DNA from 2 places in the Paeniglutamicibacter kerguelensis genome. Region 1 is predicted to be linked to the other one. Evidence: predicted binding sites of a transcription regulator. Region 1 holds the regulator's gene; the other holds the start of a gene.

Region 1 (10,051 bases):
CGACGGCCACAAGGACGACGACCTGTCCAACCTGCGGTTGAGCGTCGACGGGCAGCGCCAGAACGCGCTGGACATCGCCGAACTTGCCCAACGCCTCTGCGGCGGGCGCTGGATCGCCACCGGCGGAGGCGGCTACAACACCACCTCGGTGGTGCCCCGGGCCTGGAGCCACCTGGTGGCCATCGCCTCCGGCAAACCCGTCCCGCTGCGCACCCCCGTGCCACGCCCGTGGCGCGAATACGTGCATGAACGGTACGGAATCTGGACCCCCGAGACCATGGGCGACGACGCGGAACTGTGGTGGCGTTCCTGGGAGGTCGGCTACGATCCCGCGGACCCGGTCGACCGCAGCATCATGGCCACCCGCAAGGAAGTGTTCCCGCTCTTCGGCCTGGATCCCTGGTTCGACTGATCTGGTTCGAGCGACCTGGAGCGGAATGGGCAAAGATGCCATTGCGCGTATATACGGTTAGGGTTATCCGGTGGCTCACGACGATATTTTCTCCGCATTGGCAGACCCCACCCGGCGCCAACTCCTACAATCCCTGCGCGCGGAGTCGCGCTCTGTTGGTTCCCTGGTCGAATCCCTGGGCGTTTCCCAGCCGACGGTTTCCAAGCACCTGAAGGTGCTGCGCGAGGCGGGCCTGGTGTCCATGCGCGCCGACGGCCAGCGCAGGTACTACGCACTTGAACTTCCCACCTTCACCTCGTTGCAGGAATGGCTTGAGGCCTTCCTGCCGCCGGCTCCGGCCCTGGCTCTGGTCCCCGCCGCGGGTGCGGAGCTGGACGCAGCCCACCACGAGGTCTCGCACCAGGCGACCGCCGCCGCGCAACAATTGGGCCGCTCCGTCGGCAGGGGCCTGGAACAGGTCACCGGACGTGCGCAGGACTTCCTGGAACGCCTACCCAAGCCCAAATTCGGCCGCAAGCGCTAGTGTCACCCGGCGGGCAAAAGCCCGCCGGACGGGGTTGAAACGTTACGCGCGGCTGGTTCTTTGATTACGTCCGGTTGGGTTGCCGGGTGTGGTGCATGTCATTCTCAGGTTGTGGGGCAGCGTCGCCGGACATGGCGGTAGCTTGCCCCCGTGCCTGCCCCAAGTGATGAAGGAGATAAGACTTGGACCAGCATTTAGCAACCATCCGCGATGAAGTTTTCCGTCGTAATCCCGGTGAAGCAGAATTCCACCAGGCGGTTACCGAGGTATTCGAAAGCCTCGAGGCGGTTTCCCGCAAGCACCCCGAGTACGCCGAGGCTGCAATCCTGCAGCGTTTGTGCGAGCCGGAGCGCCAGATCATCTTCCGTGTCCCGTGGACCGACGATGAAGGCCGCGTGCAGATCAACCGCGGTTTCCGTGTGGAATTCAACTCCGCACTGGGCCCGTACAAGGGCGGCCTGCGCTTCCACCCCTCCGTTTACCTGGGCATCGTCAAGTTCCTGGGCTTCGAGCAGATCTTCAAGAACTCGCTGACCGGCATGCCCATCGGCGGCGGCAAGGGCGGCTCGGACTTCGATCCGCGCGGCAAGTCCGACGGAGAAGTCATGCGCTTCTGCCAGTCGTTCATGACGGAGCTCTACCGCCACATCGGTGAATACACCGACGTGCCGGCGGGCGACATCGGCGTGGGCGGCCGTGAAATCGGCTACCTCTTCGGCCAGTACAAGCGGATCACCAACCGCTACGAATCCGGTGTGCTCACCGGCAAGGGCATCAGCTGGGGAGGTTCCCTGGTTCGGCCGGAGGCCACCGGCTACGGCGCTGTGATCTTCACCCAGGAAATGCTCAAGACCCGCGGTGCCAGCTTCGACGGCCAGCGCGTTGTCGTTTCGGGTTCGGGCAACGTTGCAATCAACGCCATCGAAAAGGCTCAGTTCCTGGGCGCGAATGTTGTTGCCGCCTCGGACTCCGCAGGCTACATCGTTGACGAGCGTGGCGTGGACGTTGAACTGTTGCGCCAGATCAAGGAAGTCGAACGTGGACGCATCAGCGACTACGTCGAGCGCGCAGGTTCCAAGAAGGTGCACTACGTCGAGGGCGGCAACGTCTGGGAGGTGGACGCGACCGTGGCGCTGCCGTGTGCAACGCAAAACGAGCTCAACGAGATCGACGCCAAGCGCCTGATCACCAGCGGTGTCATTGCCGTGGCCGAAGGCGCCAACATGCCTTGCACCGCCGCAGCCACCGCGCTGTTCCAGGACGCAGGGGTGCTCTTCGGCCCGGGCAAGGCAGCGAATGCCGGCGGCGTTGCAACCTCCGCACTGGAGATGCAGCAGAATGCCAGCCGCGACTCGTGGAGCTTCGAACACACCGAGCGCCGACTGACCGAGATCATGGTCGGCATCCACGACCGCTGTGCAACAACGGCCGACGAATACGGAATGCCCGGCAACTACGTTGCCGGCGCAAACATCGCCGGCTTCGTCAAGGTTGCCGACGCGATGCTGGCCCAGGGCCTCATCTAACCGGCCACATTGCATCGCCCACGGGGCGCCGTCGCGAAAGGGAATCCGCTTCCCTTTCGCGACGGCGCCCCGTGCCGTATCCGGCGGGCCGGAGTGCTTCAACATGTCATGTTCGTCATGAAATTGGGCATCACGGTGGATTGTCTGTACATTGATCATCATGACTAATCGTTGGTATGCGTATTTTGTGTCGGCTCTGGAGGGGCCTAAGACGCGATAATTTCGCATACCCACCTTCAGAGCCGACAAGGGCCGCAAGCTATTGCTTGTGGGCCCTTCGCTATTTTCACCATAGCGGCCCTGAAGAAATACGCAGCGATTGTCGGGGCCGCATCGAACGCTAGGCCCTCAGATGCAGGGCCGGAATCGAAAGGCCCGCCATGAACCCGAATATCCTGAACGCAGATGCACCGGCCCGCGCCAACACCAATGAGCGAGTGGTTTCCTTCACCGAGTTGCCGAGCCCGGCCGAACTGCTGAGCGAACTCCCAACCACCGACGCCCAGGCATACAGGATCACCCGGGCCCGCCAAGAGGTGCGCGCGGTGCTTTCGGGATTGGACCAGCGACTGCTGGTCATCGTGGGTCCGTGCTCGATCCATGACCCGGCCGCCGGACTCGAATACGCAGCACGCCTTGCCGCAGCCGCAAAAAAGCACGAGAGCGAACTGCTGATCGTCATGCGCAGCTACTTCGAGAAGCCACGCACCACGGTGGGGTGGAAGGGCCTGGTCAACGACCCCCACCTCGACGGAAGCCACGACATGGGTGCGGGACTCCGCGCGGCACGTGAATTCATGCTTTCCGCCAGTGCACTGGGCCTGCCCCTGGCGACCGAATTCCTGGAGCCGCTCAGCGCCCAGTACCTCGCCGACGTGATCAGCTGGGGCGCAATTGGCGCGCGGACCACCGAAAGCCAAACCCACCGCCAGCTGGTCTCCGGGCTTTCGATGCCTGTTGGGTTCAAGAACGGCACGGATGGATCTGTGCAGGTGGCAATCGACGCGTGCCAGGCGTCGTCGGCAGCCCAATCGTTCATGGGAATCGATGAGTCGGGACGCACTGCCGTTGTGCACACGGCCGGCAACCAAGACGCCCACCTCATCCTGCGCGGCGGGGCAGCCGGACCAAACTACCGGGAAGGCGATGTCGCCGCCGCCTCGGAGGCCATGGCCAAGGCCGGCATGAACCCACGGGTGATCATCGATGCAAGCCATGCAAACTCGGGCAAATCCCATGTCCGCCAGGCTGAGGTGATCACTGAACTTGCGGCACGCATTGCTGCCGGGGACACGACCATCGCCGGCATCATGGCCGAAAGCTTCCTGGTGCCCGGCGCCCAGAAGCACGACCCGGATTCTGTGGAGGTGGGTACGGACGTGCTGGAGCAGCTGACCTACGGCCAGTCGGTCACAGATGCCTGCATGGGCTGGGAAGCAAGCGCCGACGCACTCGAGGAGTTGGCCGACGCGGTGCGCGCCTCGTGGGGCTAAATGCTGACGCCTGAAACCGCCTCACACGGCTCCACTTCAATACACGGATACCTACCGTTCACTTTGGTCACATCAGCCACTAATGTGGGTGGAGGGGGAACGAAAAGTACTTTGGAGCGTTGCTGTAACAAGGAACGACGACGGTGATTCTAGCCGTCACGACTCCTTCGTTGGGAAAGTCAGGAGCATCGGGTCATGGTTGAAGCGAAACACTTTGCCAATGCGAAATTCATGACGGTGGCCGAAGTCGCCGAGGTGATGCGGGTTTCAAAGATGACGGTTTACCGCTTGGTGCATTCGGGTGAATTGCCTGCCGTGCGTTTCGGTCGATCCTACCGGGTGCCCGAAAATGCGGTGGAAGATTACCTGCGTGCCGCCGGTCTTGGAAACATTTCCGGCGCAGGATAGGACCCCGCCTTGCAAGGTGGTCAGAACCTGCCCGAGAAGCAGGTAATCTGTTAAGGAACGTTTAACGTCCAGTTGACTGCATTCTGGTGCTTTGATGCCGAAGAAGTTGTAGTCGGCAATCGAATCAGTTTGTGAGGAACCACTATGGGCTCAGTTATTAAGAAGCGCCGCAAGCGTATGGCCAAGAAGAAGCACCGTAAATTGCTTCGTAAGACCCGCCACCAGCGTCGTAATAAGAAGTAAATGCCGGTTCCGGTTCATCCGGATACTTTGCATGTAAAAAGGTGCGCTCCCCTTCGGGGGAACGCACCTTTTTGCATGTGGCGGCAGGCCGAGTCAATTCTGGTGCCGCGAGCAGTGCCCTGGCATCATGGGCGGCGGCGCACCATTCCAAGGCTGCGCCACAGGCCCCATATCGCTCCAGAGACGCCCGCAGCTTTCAACCCGAAGGTTGCAGCCCTGCGTCCCGTGCGAAAGTCATAGATCGGCCAATTCTGGCGTTTGGCGTGATGGCGCAACTTGGCATCCGGGTTGATCGCCACCGGATGTCCCACGGCTTCCAACAGCGGGATGTCGTTGTGGGAGTCGCTGTAGCCCCAGCAATCGCCCAGATCCAGACCCTCGGCCACCGCCAGCTCCCGGACCGCTTCGGCCTTCGCAGGCCCATGCAAGATCTCACCGACCAGTCTGCCGGTGTATGCCCCCTGGACGTGTTCCACTGCCGTTCCCAGTGCTCCGCTGAGCCCCAGCCTGCGCGCCATGACCGAGGCGACTTCCAGCGGGGTTGCCGTCACCAGCCAAACCTTGCGCCCGGCGTGCAAATGCTGTTCGGCGATGGCACGGGTTCCCGGCCAAATCTTGGATTCGATGAACTCGTCGTAAATTTCATCCGCAAGGTAATGCATTTCGGCCACGGGGAAACCCTCCACCAAAGTGAGTGCGCGATCCCTGATCGCCCTGATATCCCCGAGGTGCTCGCCGCGGGCGGCGAAACGCAACTGGTGCAGAAGGAACCACAGGATTTGGCGGAGCGAAAAAGCCTTGTGCCTGTACATCTTGCGGGCCAGCGGAAAAAGCGATGCGCCGCGCATCATGGTGTTGTCCACATCGAAGAAGGCAGCCGTCGGGCGCATCTTCTCCGTTTCCTCGTCATTGGGCAGGACATGAGTTTGTGTGGCGGGCATCCCCACAGTCTATTGCACGCATTTTGTCGCGGAGCTGTAGCGTTAGATTCATGAGCACTGCGAAGACACCCCACGAGATCACGTTGTTAGTCCGTTCCGGGTGCCATCTGTGCCATGCGGCCATGGAAACGCTCGACGAGGTCACAACCCGGATGGGATATGAGTGGCAGAGCGTTGACATTGACGAGCATGCAGATCTCTTGGCCAAGCACTCCGAGGAAGTGCCGGTGCTCCTGATCGACGGGAAGGTGCGGGATTTCTGGGTCATTGATCCGCAACGCCTGGAATCGATGCTCTGCAACTGACTGGGGCCGCTGCCGTTCCAAACACTGGAACTCGCTTGCCTGCGCCAAGGAATAGATCGTAGGGTCATGAAAAGATCCAAGGAATGAGTCGGAGCACGATGCCAACCCCGCAACACCCCCCGGCAGACGATGGAGTAGAGCCGCCGGCACACCCCACGACTGGCTCCCTCGAGCGGATTCTTCCCGAGGCCACCCTGGCACGGCTTACCCAATACCTGCGGGCCCTGAACACGCTTCAAACCCAGGGACAGACAAGAACCTCGTCCGGCCTCTTGGCCACGGAGTCGGGTGTCAACCCCTCGATCCTGCGGAAGGACCTTTCCCTGTTGGGGTCATACGGGACCAGGGGAGTGGGTTACGTCGTCACCGAGCTGGCCGAACACATTTCAAAGGCCATGGGCCTGAACCAACAATGGCGTGTGGCGATCATCGGTGCCGGCAACTTGGGGCGTGCGTTGTCCGGATACGGCGGTTTCCGCAGCCGGGGATTTGAGATTGTCGCGCTTTTGGACGCGGCACCGGATGTCATCGGATCCACGGTCGGAGAGCTGACTGTTGCCGATACCAAGGACCTGGCTTCGGTTCTCGAAGCCACGGCCGCCAACATTGCCGTACTTTCGGTTCCCGGCGCAGCGGCGCAGGGCCTGTGCGACAAGGTCGTTGAATGCGGGGTGCGCAGCATTCTGAGTTTCGCACCGGTCGTCCTGCAGGTGCCGGATGGGGTCAACCTCCGGAAAGTCGATCTGGCGACCGAGCTACAAATCCTGGCCTACCACGCCCAAAACATCGTCTAGGGCTTCGCGCTGGGAGTCTCGGCGAACAAACGCCAGGCCCTTAACCGACTGAGGGTTCCCGAACGCGGGTTTCCCCGCATTCAAGAACCCTCGATCGTGAATGCTTCTTAGCGGTAGCCTGCTGCGCGGGCCGCGCGTCGGGCGGCGATGTAGGCGCTGGCGGGACGTAGCCAGGCGAAGACCACGCCGACGACGCCTGCAAGGATGGACAGGATGGACAGGAGCGTTCCGCCGAGCAGTCCAAAGACGGAAAGGGCAGCGAAAACCGTTGCGAAAATGCGGGCAACGTTGCTTCCCTTGCGGATCATGAACGCGAGCAAGACGTAGATCGCCAGCGAAATAACGGAGAAGACAATGATCATGGTGTGCAAGAAGCTGAGGAATGCATCGATCGACATGCCGGTGGCCTGCAATTGCTGGTCAAGCTCCGGCACCGTGGCAAGCTGCTGACGGATCAGGTTCGCGTCGAAGCCGATGACTGCGCCGAGCACCGACAGGACGCCGGCTGCAATGATGACCCAGAACGCGATGTCGAGTTCCTTGGGGCGTTCGGTAGGCATTTGAGGCGCCGGGAAATTGCCCTGCGGCGGTACAGGGAACCCTGTGCCATAAGGCTGCTGCCCATACGGGGTCGGCGCCTGGGGCGGCTGGCCGTAGGGGTTGGGGTTCTGGCCGTAGGGATTTTGCCCATATGGATTGGGGTTCTGCCCGTACGGATTCTGCTGCGGGGCACCAGGCTGGGGAGCCTGGCCGTATGGAGGAGGCACGGGAGGGTTCTGGCCCTGCGGAGCGACCTGCCCGTACTGTGGTGGCGTGGGATTGGCCGGCGGGGTCTGCGGGTTCTCCGGTTCGTTCTCAGGTGTCGACATGACCTGCTCCTTCGGTTTGAAAATACGTCTTACGCATCACAATATCCGCTGCTATCTGGTTTTATCCCCCTCCTAAAGGATGGTTTTAGAGCCGGGCATGCTTCGACAGAAGTTGGTCGTTGCCCACGAAACCAGCCGGGTGGCTGCGGGATCTTGCCTGCGCGGTTGCTGTGAAACGACGGAACGACGGCCCAAGTCGCGTGCCCGAACATGGCGGGGATCATGTTCCCTGTTTAGGTAACCCACCAAAGTTTTGAGACACTTAAGGCATGTCGACTGCTACCGTTCACCTTCTGCGTCACGGCGAAGTGTATAACCCGGACAGGGTTCTCTACGGTCGGCTACCCGAATTCCATCTCTCCGACCTTGGCCATGAAATGGCACAGCGCGCGGCAGAGTACTTCACGGCCCAGCAAGAGGCCGGCGCGAACATCACGCACATGGTTTCGTCTCCGCTCGTTCGAGCCCAGGAAACCGCCAACCCGACAGCCAAGGCGCTCGGGCTGGATATTGTGACCGATGATCGGATCATCGAGGCCGCGAACCGATTCCAGGGCCTTTCACAGATCAAGGAACGACTGAAGGAACCAAAATACTGGTCCTACGTCGTCAATCCCTTTCGTCCTTCCTGGGGGGAGCCCTACCGGGACCAGGTAGAACGAATGATGGCCGCCATTGTTGAACACCGCGATCTCGCGGTTGAACTTGGCGGTAGCGGAGCGCAAGCCATTCTGGTCAGCCACCAGCTGCCGATTTGGGTCACGCGCCGAGCAGCCGAAGGCAAAGCCCTCTGGCACGACCCGCGGAAACGCGAATGCACTCTCACCTCCGTGACTAGCCTGGACTTTGAAGGTGAAAGTCTGGTCGCCGTCCGCTATGCAGAACCCAGTGTTGACCTCTTGGCCAACGCTGCGAACATTCCTGGAGCCTGAGATCATGACCGATCCCACTTCGTCCCAACCATCGCGTTTGGGACGACGCACTTTCTTGCGTGCAGCCATGCTCGCCGCAGCGGCGCTGCCGCTGGCTGCTTGTGTCGGAGAAGAAGACCCGCTGGCCAAGCAGGCCCGCGAAGGCAACAACAAGAACTACATCGCCGGCGATGGATCGGTCCAGGAATACGGCCCCAAGTCACGTACCGAGCCCGTGGAAATCAACGCCACCGCCTACGACGGATCGAAGATCGATTCGGCCGACTGGGCCGGCCAAGTGACGGTCCTGAACTTCTGGTACGCCGCCTGCGCGCCGTGCCGCATCGAAGCACCGCACATGGTTGAACTCAGCGACGAGTTCAAGGGCAAGGCGGAATTCATCGGCATCAACGTCCGGGACGAGAAGGACGCAGCCGAAGCTTTCGAACGGACGTTCGGCATCAAGTACCCGTCGGTGCAGGACACCCAGGGTGCAATCCAGCTGGCCATGACCAAGTACGTTCCGCTGCAGGCCGTGCCCACGACCTTGGTTCTCGACCGACAGGGACGCGTGTCAGCCCGCATTCTCGGTGTTGCGGAGAAACCAACGCTCAAGGCCCTGATCAACACGGCCCTCACCGAGTCGTTGTGATAGCTCCGTCGCTCGTTGCTGCTTTGGCGGTACCGGCCGAGGGAAATGCCTTTGCCGAAATTGTTCAGGACGGATCGCTGCTCCTGGCCGTGCCCGTAGCCATGCTTGCCGGGCTTGTATCCTTCCTTTCTCCCTGCGTACTTCCGTTGGTTCCTGGCTATTTGGGCTATGTCACTGGCCTCTCCGGGGCAGATCTTGCAGACCAAAAACGCGGACGCATGGTCACCGGCATAGGTCTGTTTATTCTGGGTTTCACCGTCGTCTTTGTCCTCGCCGGAGTGGTTTTCTCGCAGGTTGCAGGTTGGATGGCATACAAGGGCTCATGGGTTACCCAAGTCCTTGGGATCGTGGTGATCCTCATGGGCGTGGTGTTCATGGGTGGTTTTTCGTTCATGCAGCGAGAAGCGAAGATTCACCGCAAACCCCCGGCGGGACTGTGGGGCGCGCCCGTTTTGGGACTCACATTTGGTCTGGGATGGGCCCCCTGCATTGGGCCAACGCTCGGTGCCGTTCTGATTATGGGCGGTGAATACGGCAGTAGCCCGACCAAGGGGGCGCTGCTGACATTCTTCTATTGCATGGGTCTGGGGCTGCCTTTCCTTTTCATTGCGATGGGTCTGCGCCGTGGCATGGGCGCCATGAAATTCTTCCGTCGACACCAGCTTGCGGTAATGCGCTTTGGTGGCGGCATGCTAATACTTCTGGGCATCTTGATGGCCACCGGCCTTTGGGGTACCTGGGTTACACAATTGCAAGATTGGTTCGCCAACGAAGTCAGGTTGCCCATCTAATGGCAAAGCAAGATATGAAAAAAGACGTTGCAGTTCCGACACTCGGGTTCATCGGGATGCTTCGCTGGGCCTGGGCCCAGCTCACCAGCATGCGCACGGCGCTGTTCCTCTTGCTGCTGCTGGCAGTGGCTGCGGTTCCGGGATCCGTGTTCCCGCAGCGTGCGGTCAACCCCGAGCAGGTTG
Region 2 (10,051 bases), on a different contig from region 1:
ACCGGCAGCAGGGCAGGAACCGGGCTCAGGAAAAGTCCCGCGACCAGGGCGACCACGGCAACAACCATGACGTCGTACCCGTAGGCGAAATGCTGGATCATGGGCCCGGTCGCCTGCCCCAGTGCCGCCAGCAGCATCACCGAGCCCCAGTCGAGGGCCGGCCTGTACGCCAAACGGACGGCCCCGGCGGCCAGTCCCGCGCCGGCAAGCGCGCCCAGCACAAGGAGCGTCCCCAGCGAAGCCGCATCGGCGGAAACCGCCCACCCCAGGAATCCCGCAAGGGCGATTCCCCAGGGAACCAGCAGCGTTGCAGCCACCGCCGCGTGGGTCTGCCGCATGGCGCTGCGGCCCAGCGGAATGATCGATTCGAGCGACGGAACATCGGCCGCCTGGGCTGCCGCCGTCGAGGCGGCCTTCGCGGCCACGCAGGAACCGACGACCACCAGGGTTCCCAGCACCAGCGGTTGCCCGCCCTGCACGGCAAAGACGCCGGCCGCGGGAATGCCCCAGCCCGCCAGCATTCCCCGCCACACCTTCGGTGCGCGCAACAAAACCAAGGCCTCGGCCCGAATGAGCGCCGAATAGGGGCCGCGCACCAGGGAAACCGGAAGCATGCGTGAAAACGCGCCTCCCCCGCGCAGGCGCATGCGCTCCAGGCAGGCAAGACTTCGGCGGGTTTCACCGGCACCCGCCTGGCCTATCGCGGCCGACAGGGATTTGTCGTCCAACAGTGCCAGCGCGGCACCGGCATGGGCGCTGGCGGCGCCGCGGGAAATCAATTCCCGGCCGGGAATGCGTTGCAGGTGCCGTCGCAACCCCTTGGACACCGCGACGACAAGGGCCAGCAGGAACACCGGGATCCACCACGCGCCGTCCTGCGCAGCCGCGGGAATGGTGGATGGCAGCACCGCCCAGAAACCCGCCAGGGAGCCGGTTCCCGTGAGACGCAACAGGACATCGGCCCCGTAGGCGATGACAACCGCCAGGTAGGCGGCATGCACCGCGGCGCGGAAATGTCGTGCCCAACCACGGCTTTGCGCCAAGGCCGCCAGCAATGAAAGCAGCACAAAGAGCAGGCCCAGGCTGAACGCGCCCAGCAGAACCCCCGCAAAGCTTCCGTGCGAAAGGCCGCCCAGCACCGTGCCGTATCCGACCGGAAGCCACAAGAGCATGCCGTAAAGGCAGGTGGTGACCAGGCGTTGGCGCAGCAGCCGGGACAGGAACGGCGTCCGGTCCACCGGCAGGCTTAGCCACCAAAACCCCTGGGCCCGGTCCACAGCGACCGGCCCCAGCCTGGAAATCAGCGAAAGCGCGGCGAGCAGCCCCAACAGCACGAGCGCGGAGGCGGCGGATTCACCGGGAACCACACCGATTCCGCTGCGGACCACCCCGCTTTGGGCATCTTCCCTCAGCGAGGCGGAAAATGCGTGTGCAATGCCCGCCGCGTAGGCGAAGGCAATGGCGGCGGCGAGCAGGGAGATATAGGCGTCCCCCATGCGTTCCCAGAAGTTCTCCCGGCGGACCTTCCTTTCCGCGACGCGGTTGCGTTTCCACGGGTCGAAGTCGACCGGCGAGTTGCCGGGAACGGCAAGCGGCCGGCCACCGGGCGCGGCCATGAGCTCAGGCATGGGCGATTGCCGCCACGCCTTCGGCAACGGTGGAGGGAATGACGCGCCCGCCGGAAATCACCAGGACGGAGTCGGCCACCTTCGAGAGGAATTCCGCGTCGTGGGTGACCACCAGCAGGGCGGTCCCCGCGTCCACCCGCCGGCGCAGGCGTGCTGCCAGCGCGGCACGCATTGTCGGGTCCAGGCGCTGTTCCGGTTCATCGAGCACCAGAAGCCTGCAGGGGCGCAACAAGGCGGCGGCCAGCAGCAATCGCCGGCGCTGGCCCGAGGACAGACGTTGCGGAAGTTCGGTCCTGGCGGCGGCAAGGTCGAAGAACTCGAGTTCCCTGTCCACGGCGGCCTGCGGGTCTGCCACTGCGTGCCCGCCGGCGATGAGCTGCAGGTGCTCCTCGACGCTGAGCGACGGGAAGAAGGCGTCCTCGTCGAGGACCACCGAGACCGCCTTGCGGTAGATGAAGCTGGAGTCGTCGGAAAACGAACCCAGGATGACCGATTCCCCGCTCACCGGTTCCTGGTAGCCGACCAGGGTCCGCAGCAGCGTTGACTTGCCGGCGGCGTTGAAGCCGACGATGCCCCATGACTGTCCGGGCTCGACCAGCAAGTCGATGGGCCCGCACACGTCCTGATGGCCGTATCCGGCCACGAGGCCGGTGGCCTTGAGCAAGTCCCGCGTGGTGCTGTCCATAGGACGACGGTACCCGCAGGTGGCGAGCGACCCGTTCAGCACTGCGGATGATTTTTGTTCGTTGCCGCTCCTGTTCCACGGCGGCAACGCAAAGGGCGGCAGCCCGCCCACCAGTGCTGTGGGTGTGCCGCCGCCCGGAAGGGGCGCCTGCTGCCTTAGGCGGCTGCGGGCGAGGCATCCGCCAGCAAATAGCTTGGCTCGCGGCGCTTGAACCAGCGGATGACGAACGCGGTCACGGGAACAAACGCGAATTCCACTGCCGTCTTGTAGAGGAATCCGACCAGCACGTAGTTGATGAACGTGGGTGCGTCGGCGATCCCGATGACGGATGCCGCGATGGAGCAGAAGATCAGGGTGTCGGCGAACTCGCCCACGCCCGTGGACCCCATCAACCGGCCAACGAGGCCGCGTTCGCCGAAACGCTCTTTCATCTTGACCAGTACCAAGGAATTCAGCGTCTGGCCCACCAGGAAGCCGAGCAGCGAGGCAAGGACGATCAGCCAGACGGGGCCGAGGGTACGTTCGAGGGCTTCCTGGCCGTCGTACCACTCTGCCGCGGGCAGGGCGATCATGATCCAGAAGCAGAGCGTGGAGAATGCGGCCAGCGCAAAGGTCGTGATGATGGCCCGGCGCGCGACCTTGAATCCGTAGACCTCGGAGATGACGTCACCCAGGATGTAGGCCAGCGGGAAGAGGAAGAATCCGCCGTCGGTGACGATCGGGCCAAAGGTGACTCCCTTGGCCGCACCGATGTTGGAAAGAATGACAACCACGGCCATCAAGGCCAGGACGGTGGAGAAGTAGGGGCTTCCCGCTGCCGCGAAAACCGCGCGCGAAGCCTTTGGACGTTGTGAAGTTGAGGCGGAGATTTCGCCCATGGTTATACCCAATCGAAGAAGTGGTTCGCCAAGTCACTCCCGGGCAGCATTCTTCCCCGCGATTCGAGCATCTTTCGGCGGGTGGATTGCGGGCTGTTGGGAGCACTCGCTGTATTAGCACTTGAGGTTCAAGTATCCCACGGCATTTTTCGGGATCAACTGCGCTTTTCCGACCGTTGCACGCAATTTTGGTCACGCTTACCCCGCCCTAGTGTGACCTGTGCCACGAAATCCGCATATTGAACATGTTCAAAAAGTACTATGATGGTCAACATGCCTAATGAATCAAGGGGCCACGTGGCGCAGCAAACCGCAAAGGGTGCCGAAACCCGCCATTTGCTGCTAAACACCGCCCTGCGGCTCTTCGCCGAAGACGGCTTTTCCGGAACCACGATGCGCGCCATTGCAAGGGAATCTGGCCTTTCGCTGGGAAACGCTTACTACTACTTTGATTCCAAGGACGCGATCGTCCACGAGCTCTATCGAGGCCTGTCCGAACAGCATCGTGCGGCCACATGGCCGCTGTTGGTCGAGGGAAACAACCTTGAGACAAATGTGCGCCTGGCCCTCGATAAGAACCTCGAAATCCTGGAGCCGTTTCACGAGTTTGGACCTGCGTTTATTCGCACCGCGTTCTCCGGCCCGCAGGGGGATCCCGGTGATGCCCACCGGGCACAGGAGTTCGGGCTGTGGCGCCAGGTTGTCACGGCTTCCAGGCCGATTCCTCCGCTGGCCATCAGGCAGGACCTTCCCCAATTGCTGTGGCTCATCCAGCGCGGCGTTTTCCTCTTCTGGGCCTACGACTCGTCCCCCGGAGCGAAACGAAGCCGCAGGCTCGTGAAAAACATTGCGCCGGTGGTTGCGCGCCTGGTGGTTCTTTCCCGCATGCCGGTGGTCCGGACGATCCTGGACGACGTGCTCTCCCTGGTGCGCACTGCATCCTGACTTCGGCGTACCCACTCGCAGCAACAAGGTTGCGACCTCGACCCGCGGTGACCTCGATCCACGCATTCCGGACAGGAGCGTAGAGTCGATCCTGAAGTCAGGCGAGGGGAAACCACAATCCGGCTCAACGCGCTGCGGTTCGTTTCAACGCCTTCACTGGCTTTCTCGTTTCAGCAGATACATGAGGAGACAACGAATGCCATCCGAACCCAAGAATCTTCCAGGCTGGGTCCGCGAACTTGCGCCGCTCAAGGATCGCACCATCACCAACGACGATTCCTCCGAGCTGCACAGCATCGGCACCGCGAACGGCGACTTCGAGCTGCTGCGCTGGTGGCCGGCCCTCGACGAGGTACATTCTCTCCACAACCTGGTGTCGGAACGCGCCCAGGGACGCTCCGCACGGCTGACTTTGCTGGGTACGCCGGATGAAGGCGTCATCAGCGAGCTGGCAACGCACGGCTGGAGCGTCAATGGAAACCATGTCCTGTTGGCGGCAACCACAGATGACGTGGAGCAGGTGGCCGGCCTTCCGGAGACGGCGACACTCTTTGAGGCGCCCATGGACGATTACGACGTCGTGGAAATCGCGGATTTCGATGCACCGGCAGGACGGGGCCGCATCCGCTTTGCCGATGGCTTTGCCTTGTTGAGCGAACCCGAGATCATGTCCAGCAGCAACGCCGAACAATTCCGTTCCGCGATAATCGCCAATCTGGCAGCATCGGCATCGCGGCAGGGCCTGCCATGGTTGTTCATGGTCGCGGCAGCCGACAATTCCGCGGGAACCCGCACCCTTCGCGGCACTGGCTGGTCAAACGCAACCTTGATTACCACCTTCACGCGCAGCTAAACCCGCTGTCCATCCTGGAAGCCCCGGCCCGGGCGTCGATGAATCCCTCCGGGTCCTGCGGCATGCCCCGGCAAGGGGCGGCAGCTCACCGGGCCCGTCGTCCCGCGACTCTCGACAGGCGCTGTGGGCATCGCCGTCCTGGTCCTCGACGCCCGCCGATGCATCCGGGTGGCCGCGGGTCGTTTCCGCCGGTCTGCGTCCTGATTGGCGCAGTCTCCCCGATTTCGCGAGTGCGCCGTCGGCTTCGCGGATGAAAACGGCGCCCGCCAATCGCTCTAAACTAGAAAACATGACTTCTGCCACCAACGGGATTCGTCCCGCCATTACTTTGACCATTGCAGGCTCCGAGGCCACCGGCGGCGCCGGTGCGCAGGCCGACCTCAAGACCTTCCAGGAACTGGGCACCTACGGCATCACGGCACTGACGTGCATCGTGTCGTTCGACCCGAAGGACAACTGGAACCACCGCTTTGTTCCGGTAGAAACCCAGGTCATCGCCGACCAGCTCGAGGCAATCCAGACCTGCTACGCAGAGGACCTCAAGACCGTCAAGCTCGGCATGATGGGCTCCCCCGCCACCATCAACACCGTTGCCACCGCCCTGCGCAACCAGAAATGGGACAACATCGTTCTGGACCCCGTCTTGATCTGCAAGGGCCAGGAACCGGGCCACGCCCTGGACACCGACGAAGCGCTCAAGGCCAACCTCTTGCCGCTGGCAACCTTCGTCACCCCCAACCACTTCGAGGCGGAATCCCTGTCGGGCATCACCATCAACAACGTTGATGACCTGACCGCCGCGGCAAAGAAGATCCACGAGCTCTCGGGTGCAGCCGTATTGGCCAAGGGCGGGGTCCGCCTGGCCGGCAGCGAAGCAGTGGACGTTTACTACGACGGCGAAACCCTGGAGGTGCTCTCCGCACCCAAGGTCGGCGAAGTTGCCGTATCGGGCGCCGGATGCTCGCTTGCAGCGGCAATCACCGCAGAACTGGCCAAGGGCGCAACCCCGCTTGAAGCCGCACGCAACGCCAAGGCGTTTGTCACCGAAGGCATCAAGAACCGCGTTTCCTCGGCGGCGCCGTTCGACGCCCTGTGGCAGGGTGGCGCGCGCTAAAGACCAGGCGCGACCCGAAGCCCCACCCCGCGGGCCGGAGGGCGGAATCCAAACGGTGGCCTCATTCAACGAATGAGGCCACCGTTTTGCGTTCCCCCAGCGCATGGTGACGCCTGCGGAACCGCCCTCGCGTCCGGCGCCCTTGCCCGGTACCGCACGCGCGGCAGCTCCGCGCAGAAGGCCCGTCCCCCCAAGGAACGCGTCTCCGCAGCAGACACTACTCATCAGGCCCGACGTTTTGATCGCCCGTTGTGGCCGGCGAAAAGCTGAAGGTTGAAGGTATACAAAAGTACACAATTAGACACGCTCTCAAACAACTCCTTGAGATATGGGCTGGCTCACATAGTATTTCGCTTGTGACTTGCAGGCTCTTTGGCCACACGTCCCACTCATCACTCCCACTGGATTCAAGGAGAACTATGATCAACCCGCGTCGCCCAAAACTCGCGCGGACGATCTTGGCTTCGGCCACCGGGCTAGCCCTGGCCGTCACCATGTCCGTCCCATCATTTGCGACACCACCCGACATCGACCCGTCCCCGGGGGGTGATGCCACATCACTTGGCGGCCTTGCCACCAAGGAGTTGAAATCCCTCAAGGTCGCAGGATCCCTGAAGAAGGCCCAGGGAGAGGTTTCGGTCTTCGTCCAGTTCGAAGGCGAAGGAGCCTTCGAAGCAACCCAGCCCGCGGCAGCTGCGGAATCCGCCGGCGCGCTGGTCAAGGACACCGCAAAGGTCAAAACGATCCGCGACGGCATCAAGGCCAAGGGCAAGGGCATGGCCAAGGAGGCCGACGCAAAGGTCATCTACACGACCACCAACGCGATTCCGGGCGTGGCGCTGCACGGCGACGCCGATGCCTTGCGCGCATTGTCCGCACGCAGCGACGTCAAGAAGATCACCGCCATCGTCCCCAAGACCCCGGACAACAAGAACTCGGACATTGACACCAAGTCCATCGAAGCATGGAGTGCCCTGAAGCAGACGGGCAAGGGCGTCACCATTGCCGTGCTCGACACGGGCATCGACTATACCCACGCAGGGTTCGGAGGTCCGGGCACGCTGGAGGACTACAAGAAGGCGCAGTCCTCCACCGAGCTGCCGGCCAAGGACTCGGGTCTTTACGACCCCGAGAAGTTCATTGGCGGATGGGACCTGGTCGGCGACGACTACAACTCCGACCCGCGTTCCCCGGGCTACCAGCCGGTTCCCAAGCCAGACTCCAACCCGTTGGACTGCTCCTCCGCGGGACACGGTTCCCACGTGGCCGGTTCGGCCGCCGGATACGGCGTCGACGCCGATGGCGGCACCTACAACGGGGACTTCACCAAGCTCACCAGCGAGGATGTCTCGGAAATGCGCATCGGCCCGGGCAGCGCCCCGGAGGCAGCCTTGGTCGGCATCCGCGTCTTCGGCTGCGAAGGCTCCTCCTCGGTGGTCGGCCAGGCACTCGACTACGTGCTTGACCCCAACAACGACGGCAACTTCGACGACCGGGCACAGATCATCAACATGTCCCTGGGCTCCGACCAGTCCCCCGCGGACGACCCTGAAACGGACATCGTCAACGCCCTGGCCAAGCTCGGAATCCTTTCGGTGGTCTCCTCCGGAAACGCCGGAGACGTGACCGACATCGGCGGGGCGCCGGGCAATGCCCGCTCCGCGCTCACCGTCGCCAACTCGGTGGGCTCCAAGGCCACCCTCGATGGCATCAAGGTCAACGAACCGGACAGCCATGCCGGGGTTTCGGCAGGACAATACTCCTCGAACTTCAACTACGCCGCGGCCGATCCGTCCGCGTTGACCGGGCGGGTTGTCATGGGCCCGGCGGGCAACGCCTTCGGCTGCAACGCGTTCGCACCCGGCTCACTGAAGGGCAAATGGGTCTGGCTGAAGTGGAGCGAAGACCTGGCCTTCCCGTGCGGATCCGGCGTGAGGTTCAACAACGCGCAGGCCGCAGGGGCCACCGGAGTGATCCTCGACTCCGAGGTTTCGGTCTTCGAGGCCGGCATCGGAGGCAACGCAACGATCCCCGGCGCGCAGTTCACCAAGGCCAACTCGGAGGCCATGCGTCCGGCCGCCGAAGCCGGCACCCTCAGCATCACCCTCGACCCGGCCATGGTGGGCACGGCATCGGTCGATTCGGGCCTCGGCAACACGCTGAACTCGTCCTCCTCCCGAGGCGTCCACGGTTCCGAGGGAATCGTCAAGCCAGATGTCGCGGCACCGGGCACCTTGATTGGCTCCGTCGGCGTGGGCACGGGCAGCGGCGCGGCCGTGAAGTCCGGAACCTCGATGGCAGCCCCGCATGCCGCGGGCATCGCCGCCTTGGTTGCAGCCAGCGGCAATTACACCCCGAACCAGATCAAGTCGATCGTGATGAACACCGCTTCGGTGGACGTTTTGGCGCCCAACGGCAAGGCCTATGGCCCCAACCGCGTGGGTTCCGGCCGGGTCATCGCCTCGGCGGCCCTGGAAACCCCCGCCTATGCCTTTGCTACCGATGCCCCCGACCTGACCAGCGTGGTCTTCGGTGTCATCGAACTGGACAAGGAGAAGTTCAAGGATTCCAAGTCAATCACCGTGGTCAACAAGTCCTCCAAGACCCAGACCTACAACGTGAAGTACGTTCCTTCCACCGAGATCCCGGGTGCCACCTACTCGTTGAGCGACCGAAGCGTGACGCTCAGGGCGGGCAAGAGCACCAAGATCAAGGTCACCCTGGAAATCGACACCACGAAGTTCGCGAAGACCATGGACCCGACCATGGACCGCACCCAGCTGGGCCTGCCGCGCGCCTGGGTCAGCGACGTTTCCGGCCGTGTGGAGCTAAGCGGTTCCAAGGTACCGACCTTGCGCGTTCCGGTTCATGCGGCGCCCAAGCCGGTCTCCGACATGGAGGTCGATGACGAGATCGAGTTCAAGAAGGGCGCCACCACCGCCAAGGTGGAACTCGAGGGCGACGACATCCGTGCGGGCCAGGGTGACACCCAGGTCGTTTCGTTGGTCTCCGCCTTCGAATTCGGGGCTTCATCCCCGCGCCAGGGCAAGACGCTTGACTCGACCCCGGGTGCCCGGGAAATGGACCTGCAGTACGTCGGAGCGGCTTCCACCGCCCCGACCACCGGTGCCGCAAAAGGATTGTTGAACTTCGGCGTCAGCACCTGGGGCAACTGGGCGCACCTTGCCGGCGGCACCGAGATCGACATCGAAATCGACACCAACGGCGACGGTGTGGCCGACTTCCTGACGTTCAACACCACCGCCGAGGGCCTGGACCTTGACGTCGTTGCGACGTACGACATGCGCACACTCAAGCAGGTCGACATGCAGTTCTTCAACGGCCTGCCCGGAAGCGTCGACAGCAACACGTTCGACACCAACACCGCAACCTTCCCGGTATCGCTTGCGGCACTGGGGCTGAAGGGCACCAGCGCACCGATCAAGTACCGCGTGCTCACGTACTCGCAGTACAACACCGACGAGACCGGCCAGAACGTGCCGGTGGACGGGACCAAATGGATCGGCTTCGACGCCATTGCCCCGGCCCTGTCCTTCGCCGGAGAAGGCACCGTGTTCGCGGACCTGGACAACACCAAGTTGACCGCACAGCTGAAGGCCGGCACCAAGGAGGCCCAGGCACTGTTCCTGCACCTCCACAATGCCACCGGTGACCTGAGCGGCAAGAACAAGAACGCCACGGGAGACCGTGCCGAGGTTGTGAAGGTGGAAATCAGCAACAAGAAGTAGGTCCCCCGGGACCTGTCCATGCCGGGCTGCAGCCCGGAGGCAACCTGAATGCGGCGCGGCCGGATTCGCGGCGGAGTGGTTTTCCGTGGCGGAACCAGCCGCGCCGTTCGCGTGTCCCGGGACGGTATCCGGAAGCCGCGGCGCACCCGTAGGCTGGGGCACATGGAAGAATCACGCGTGCTGGAGGATCTTCTCGCCC

Evidence for each region. The regulator Rex, encoded in region 1, represses fermentation and respiration genes when NADH is low (regulators of the CRP and FNR family bind a similar motif). The targets are predictions, from matches to a motif close to CTTGTGAANNNNTTCACAAG.
Region 2: JOF47_RS20060 (queuosine precursor transporter) is a predicted target of Rex. The motif match lies at 3,428-3,447, and genes of this name have one in related genera.

What each region holds. Positions count from the first base shown of each region.
Region 1 covers NZ_JAGIOF010000001.1:2,795,170-2,805,220, reverse strand. The annotation lists gene JOF47_RS12910 (acetoin utilization protein AcuC) at 1-412, shown strand, start outside; gene JOF47_RS12905 (ArsR/SmtB family transcription factor) at 483-935, shown strand; gene gdhA (NADP-specific glutamate dehydrogenase) at 1,118-2,461, shown strand; gene JOF47_RS12895 (3-deoxy-7-phosphoheptulonate synthase) at 2,842-3,954, shown strand; gene JOF47_RS12890 (helix-turn-helix domain-containing protein) at 4,150-4,362, shown strand; gene JOF47_RS12885 (30S ribosomal protein bS22) at 4,507-4,605, shown strand; gene JOF47_RS12880 (HAD family hydrolase) at 4,731-5,546, opposite strand; gene JOF47_RS12875 (glutaredoxin family protein) at 5,597-5,851, shown strand; gene JOF47_RS12870 (redox-sensing transcriptional repressor Rex) at 5,950-6,645, shown strand; gene JOF47_RS12865 (hypothetical protein) at 6,753-7,514, opposite strand; gene JOF47_RS12860 (histidine phosphatase family protein) at 7,784-8,446, shown strand; gene JOF47_RS12855 (TlpA family protein disulfide reductase) at 8,451-9,077, shown strand; gene JOF47_RS12850 (cytochrome c biogenesis CcdA family protein) at 9,074-9,868, shown strand; gene resB (cytochrome c biogenesis protein ResB) at 9,868-10,051, shown strand, end outside.
Region 2 covers NZ_JAGIOF010000004.1:123,563-133,613, forward strand. The annotation lists gene JOF47_RS20050 (DUF6297 family protein) at 1-1,628, opposite strand, end outside; gene JOF47_RS20055 (ABC transporter ATP-binding protein) at 1,621-2,313, opposite strand; gene JOF47_RS20060 (queuosine precursor transporter) at 2,469-3,191, opposite strand; gene JOF47_RS20065 (TetR/AcrR family transcriptional regulator) at 3,465-4,136, shown strand; gene JOF47_RS20070 (hypothetical protein) at 4,333-4,989, shown strand; gene thiD (bifunctional hydroxymethylpyrimidine kinase/phosphomethylpyrimidine kinase) at 5,279-6,103, shown strand; gene JOF47_RS20080 (S8 family serine peptidase) at 6,523-9,852, shown strand; gene JOF47_RS20085 (serine hydrolase domain-containing protein) at 10,015-10,051, shown strand, end outside.